2 linked regions of the Flectobacillus major DSM 103 genome follow. The main gene of each other region encodes a partner of the protein of the gene in region 2 in a complex. Links are inferred from orthologs where the notes say so. Each region holds a gene or a part of one and is shown on either strand. Other genes may lie near its edges.

The links.
Region 1: the proteins of prfA (region 2) and prmC are in contact, whole or in part, in a crystal structure (PDB 2B3T), measured with the Escherichia coli proteins. The link is inferred for Flectobacillus major DSM 103 from one-to-one orthologs.

Annotation. Positions count from the first base shown.
Region 1 is NZ_KE386491.1:4,154,474-4,157,623, forward strand. What follows is about bases 123-2,934. They hold prmC (peptide chain release factor N(5)-glutamine methyltransferase), read right to left. Parts: upstream 2,047-2,934; coding sequence 1,198-2,046; downstream 123-1,197. Other genes in these bases: FLEMA_RS72490 (amidophosphoribosyltransferase), read left to right, coding at 123-1,147; ribD (bifunctional diaminohydroxyphosphoribosylaminopyrimidine deaminase/5-amino-6-(5-phosphoribosylamino)uracil reductase RibD), read left to right, coding at 2,076-2,934. In the rest of the region: more of FLEMA_RS72490, read left to right, coding at 1-122; more of ribD, read left to right, coding at 2,935-3,137. UniProt on the Escherichia coli protein: Methylates the class 1 translation termination release factors RF1/PrfA and RF2/PrfB on the glutamine residue of the universally conserved GGQ motif, i.e. on 'Gln-235' in RF1 and on 'Gln-252' in RF2.
Region 2 is NZ_KE386491.1:3,653,794-3,657,036, reverse strand. The notes cover bases 41-2,945. They hold prfA (peptide chain release factor 1), read right to left. Parts: upstream 2,076-2,945; coding sequence 1,005-2,075; downstream 41-1,004. Other genes in these bases: FLEMA_RS0135030 (hypothetical protein), read left to right, coding at 2,885-2,945; FLEMA_RS71295 (hypothetical protein), read left to right, coding at 2,555-2,797; FLEMA_RS77285 (hypothetical protein), read right to left, coding at 2,072-2,200; FLEMA_RS0135065 (GNAT family N-acetyltransferase), read left to right, coding at 420-902; FLEMA_RS0135085 (sensor histidine kinase), read left to right, coding at 41-219. In the rest of the region: more of FLEMA_RS0135085, read left to right, coding at 1-40; more of FLEMA_RS0135030, read left to right, coding at 2,946-3,243. UniProt on the Escherichia coli protein: Peptide chain release factor 1 directs the termination of translation in response to the peptide chain termination codons UAG and UAA.

The sequences.
Region 1 (3,150 bases), 500 kb from region 2 along the record:
GGCTCGTGACCCTTCGGGTATTCGCCCAGCTTATTGGTACGCCGACGACGAAGTGGTAGTGGTTGCTTCTGAAAAACAAGCTATCAAAACATCGTTCAACTGTAATTATGAGGACATACAGGAGGTTCAGCCAGGTCATGCACTGATTATCAACAAGCGTGGTGATTATGCTGAAAAGAAATTTATAGAACCGCTAGAAAAGAAATCATGTAGTTTTGAAAGAATTTATTTCTCTCGTGCTTCAGACCCCGATATTTATGCCGAACGTAAGCAATTAGGCCGTTTGGTAATCCCACAAGTACTCGAAGAGGTTAATTACGACCTAAAAAATACCGTATTTTCGTATATTCCAAATACTGCCGAAACAGCATTCTTAGGAATGATTGAAGGCTTGGAAGACTATTTGGCCAAAGAACGCAAGAAAGCTATTATGGAAGGCGGTCTTGCCGAAAAAGCTTTGGAAGAGTTATTGACTTTCCGCCCAAGGGTTGAAAAGTTGATTTCTAAAGACGTTAAGTTGCGTACCTTTATTACCAACGATGCCGACCGTAACGACATGGTGTCGCATGTTTATGATACAACGTATGAAGTAATCAAAAAAGGCGTAGACAATGTTGTATTGATCGATGACTCGATTGTGCGTGGTACAACCTTAGAGCGTTCTATTTTGAAGCTTTTAGATAAACTAGGCCCTAAAAAGATTGTGATTGTATCGTCTGCTCCACAAATTCGCTACCCAGACTGCTATGGTATCGATATGTCACGTATGAAAGACTTTGTGGCTTTCCGTGCAGCTTATGAGCTATTGCACGAGCGTGGTATGGACGATGTATTAGAGGATACCCTCGGACGTTGTTTGAGTGCCTTAGAGTTGGGACAATCGGCTTCACAAAACTTTGTAAAAGCTATTTATGAGCCATTTACACAAGAAGAAATCGCTGCTAAAATTGCTGATATAGTAAAACCTAAAGACCTAACCGCTGATTTGGCTATTGTGTATCAAACGGTATCTAGCTTGAACAAAGCTTGTCCAAATAATTTAGGTGATTGGTATTTCACTGGAAACTATCCAACTCCTGGAGGAAACAAGGTGGTTAATAAAGCCTTCGTAAACTTCATGAAAGGTGTTGAAATTAGAGCATATTAGTCTTGAACTGAACAAGTATATATAAAGGAAGCCCCATAACGGGGCTTCCTTTATTTTTGTAGAATACCCTTTACAAACCTATCCCGTCCTAACATATCTTGAATAATCTCTACGTCTTGAAAACCAGCTTTTACAAATACCTCAGCTGTTTCTTTGCCAAAATATTGGTTGATTTCGACCATACACAATCCATTTTCTACTAAATTAAGGCTTGCAAACTGAGCAATAGCCTTGTAAAAAAGTAAAGGATTATCATTTTCAACAAAAAGGGCTAAGTGAGGTTCATAGTCTAATACATTAGCTTCCATTTCTGATTTTTCATGATTGGTAACATAAGGTGGATTACTAACAATAATATCAAACTTTTGAGACAATGTTTGTTCTTGTGTCGCTAATATATCTTGATACTGAAACTGCACTTTGGCCTGATGCGTAATATTATTATTCTGGGCTATAGTTAGTGCTTCTTCCGAAATATCGTAAGCCACTACCGCTGCACCTTGTATTTCGCAGGCTAGCGAAATGGCAATACAGCCTGTGCCTGTACCGATGTCTAAGATACGGACAGGAGCTTTTGCTTTTTGTATAATATACTGAACCAATTCTTCGGTTTCGGGGCGAGGAATCAAGGTTGCAGAGCTTACCTGAAAGCTACGGCCATAAAAATCTCCATATCCTATAATATATTGAATAGGTTCAAATGCCTTGATACGAGCCACAGCAGGGGCAAGCGGTTCTCGAATTTCGACGGACTTATCCATCAGAATATCGGTTTTGCTAAGTTTTCCCCAATATTCCAAAAGCAAATACGCCATGCTTTTTGCTTCGTTTTCTGGGTAAACTGCCGTAATTTCGGCTACTAAATCAGAGAAAAGTTTTCGAGAAGATTGATAAATCATATCATTAAGTTAAAGCACAAAGTTACACAATGCCGCAATCAAATAATAATTCGCTTTCTGAAACAGCTATTTTGTCTTTTATGAACAGGGCTTTGCAATTGGCACAGCTAGGAGCTGGAGCAGTATCGCCCAATCCAATGGTGGGCTGTGTAATTGTACATCAAGGTACGATTGTGGGCGAGGGCTGGCATCAGCGGTATGGTGATTGGCACGCCGAAGTAAATGCTGTCAACGATGTTGCCGATAAAAGTATTCTGTCCGAATCGGAGGTATTTGTTACTTTAGAACCTTGTTCTCATTTTGGTAAAACCCCACCTTGTGCCGATTTATTGGTAAAGCACCGTGTCAAAAAAGTATATATCTGCAACGACGACCCTAATCCGTTGGTAGCGGGTAAGGGTATTCAAAAACTGCGGAATGCAGGTATTGAGGTGGTATCGGGTATTTTAGCCGAAAAAGGACGAGAGTTGAATAAACGTTTTTTTACATTTTTTGAAAAAAAACGCCCTTATATAATCCTTAAATGGGCTCAATCGTCCGACCGCAAAATAGCATTACCCCAGTATCAGGCCATACAAATATCGAATGCCTTATCTAGGCGTTGGACTCACAAACTACGCTCGGAAGAAGATGCCATTATGGTAGGCACTCGAACCGCACAGTTTGACAACCCATCGCTTGATAATCGTTTTTGGACAGGAAAAAGTCCCATACGCATTCTTATCGACAAAGATTTACGTATTGCAGATAATGCCAAAATTTATTCAGAAGGGCAAAAAACGATCTGTTATAACCTTCAAAAAGAAGCAATAGAAGGAGATATACTATTTTGTAAAATACCTCCGCAAACAGACTTACTAAGCTTTTTGATAGACGACTTGTACCAAAAGAAAGTTCAATCACTAATTGTGGAAGGAGGGGCTTATTTGTTAAACTCGCTGATAAAAACGAGCTTATGGGACGAAGCCTTGGTCTGGGAAAGCTCAATGGTTCTTGGCGATGGTATTGCTGCTCCTATTTTAGAAAAGCCTGTATTTGCCCAACAACAAGTGGGCGATAATATCTTGAAAAACTATCGAGCCAACCCATAAGTTGAGGTTAAAG
Region 2 (3,243 bases):
TCGGTAAAAGATAATGGGCCAGGTATTGCACCAGAGCATTTGAGTAGAATTTTTGAAAGATTTTACCGAGTAGATAAAGCTCGTAGCCGTTCGGATGGCTCATCAGGCTTGGGATTGGCTATTGTTAAACATATTTTAAATGCTCATAAAACCAAAATTGCAGTAGCTTCTAAGCCCGACAGAGGTACTACCTTCTCTTTTAAACTCTCGAAAGAATAAACTCAAATAATATTAAAGGTGTAAACACAACCATGTTTACACCTTTTTTTATCATGTTTTTTAGGCAGAATAATAAATTTCAAGGGTTTTATTAAAAAATAAGGTTATGCTATTTGATAATTCATAAATAAAATAAATATTTGCGTAATCACTTACGTAAGTGTTTACCTATGGTGACTGTTAACTAAAATAATGGAGATATGATACAAATTCAATCTTTTGAAAATCAAGATACTGAGCAGATTGTAGATTTAATTTTGACAATTCAGCAAAAAGAATTTCAAGTGCCAATTACTATCAACGAGCAACAGGATTTATTGAATATTCCTACTTTTTATCAGCAAGGAAGAGGGAATTTTTGGGTAGCCAAACATGAAGATAAGGTAGTTGGTACTATTGCACTGATAGATTGCGATGGCGAAATAGGTGCAATCCGTAAAATGTTTGTTAAAAAAGAGTACCGAGGCAAGGAATTTGGAATAGCTCAAAAACTGTTTGATTTGTTGCTATCGTCGGCTCAAGAGGGTGGTATCAATGCTATATATCTTGGCACACTAGAACGCCTTCAAGCTGCTATTCGGTTTTATGAACGCAATGGTTTTAGCTTGATTGCCAAACAAGACCTACCAGCATCTTTTCCTATTATGGCAGTGGATACACATTTTTTTGAAAGGAAAATATAGCTATTTGGCCAATACAACCCATGATGTACAAAAGAATTCTCTTTTGTACATCATGGGTATTGATAGTAATATAAGAAGTGAGGCTGCATTTAGCACTTCTATTTATACATTACCTTCTTTCAATCTTTCAGCATTTTCAGCAATACGAAGGTTTTCGATAAAATCACCAATTTCGCCATCCATTACTACAGGAAGGTTATAAACTGTATAACCAATACGGTGGTCGGTTACTCGGCCTTGTGGATAGTTGTAAGTACGGATTTTGTCAGAACGATCGCCCGAGCCAATCATCGAACGGCGGTTACCAGCAATAGCCGACTGTTGTTTCTCTAATTCCATTTCGTAGATTCTCGAACGTAATACGGTCATGGCTTTCTCAAAGTTTTTGATTTGAGAACGTTCATCTTGGCATTGTACTACCAAGCCCGTAGGAAGGTGCGTTACCCTTACTGCCGAATAAGTAGTGTTTACTGACTGGCCACCCGCACCCGACGAACAGAACGTATCTTTACGAATATCGTTCATATTGATGACAACATCTACCTCATCAGCTTCGGGCAATACCGCTACAGTTGCCGCAGAAGTATGAATACGTCCTTGCGATTCGGTAGCAGGTACACGCTGTACACGGTGTACACCCGATTCAAATTTCATTTTACCATAAACATCCTCACCTTGTACACTTGCCACGATTTCTTTGTAGCCTCCCGACGACGCTTCTGTAAAGTCCATTACCTGAAACTGCCAACCTTGTAGCGTACAAAAACGCTGATACATTCTAAACAAGTCGCCTGCAAAAATACCAGCTTCGTCGCCACCTGTACCAGCCCTGATTTCAAGGATAATGTTCTTTGAATCGTTAGGGTCTTTAGGAATAAGCATTTCTTTCAAAAGCTGTTCGATTTCTTCTTTTTTAGGCAAAAGCTCGTCTAACTCAGCCTTGGCCATGTCACGAAAATCTTCATCTTTTTCGGTGGCAATAACCTCTTTAGCCGAATCAATATTAGATAATACGTTTTGGTATTCTTTGTACTGATTTACGATTTTTTCGAGGTCTTTATATTCTTTACTAATCGTCTTGAATTTCTTCATATCCGAAACGATTTCGGGTTGCGTAATTTGTTGGGCAACTTCTTCGAAACGCTCACGGATGGCTTCTAATTGTTCTATCATTTGTCGTGGATGTTAGATGTTGGTTGGTAACTAGCATGCCCTAGGTTTGAAATGTTTTCAAATTCGGTATTACTAAATCCATATTTTCCAATTTCAGGGTGCAAAGATACAAAATTCTTTGCCATAAAATAGGGGTAAGTTGATATGTTATTGTCTAATAGTTAGATACCTGCACAAAGAAGGAGTGTGTTTATCAAGCTTGGGGCTTCAATCAAAGCTCAAGTATCGTAAAAATACTTTTTCTTGGTTCTACACTTACTTTTCAGAATCTACCTTTGGGCGGCTACGGTATTTATTACTTTTACAGACTATAATCCAATATTATCCGTTTTGTAAAAGCTATCTCTTTTATTTTCAATAGTTTATTTTAGGAATAGATTAAACTATTGTGATAATAAGGTATTCTAAAAACAAAAAATATGAAGCCTCGATACTTCATAAAACCACAGTAATTGTTTTAAACAATAAATATTATTGCTATGGAAAAGCTTCAAATCAAAAAACTAGGTTTTATAATGGTATTGTTGATGGGAATATCAATGATGCTTTCGTCGTGTGTAACGCATGTAAGAGGTTATGATTATGGTTATCGCCGACCTTACTATGGCCGTCCGAGTTATCGATACGTAGTACCACCACCCCGTACCGTAGTAGTTATACCACCAAGGTATGGCCACCAGCCACGTTATTCGTACAAACATCGTGGCCGAGGCCGATGGTAGAATATTCATAGAACCGAATCAACACGATTCGGTTTTTTTGTGTCAATTCAGTTGTTAAGCTTGTATCTTTGCCAAAAAAGTTTTGTTATGAAGAATATCTCAAAAATATGGGTCTGTGTGCTATTGAGCAACAGCCTTTTGTTAAGTTGTGATTTTAGTAAAAGAATAGACACAACGGCTGCTGTAAAGGAGCTGAAAGAAAGACAGGTAAAACGCATCAATAGTGCCCAAATTACGGCTCAGGTAGATGACTGGGGTAAAAAAATCACCCAAACGCTAAATACAAATTTGGTGAAAAATGTGCAAAATCAAGCACTTTTAGACTCGTTGCAGAAAACGTATCGGATTAGTATTTGGGTAGGAAGCCCCATAAAGTTACAAAGTTCTAGTTTGGGTCCAAAGGTTAATGAAATATTGGATGCCTATCAATATAATGCCGAGAACCA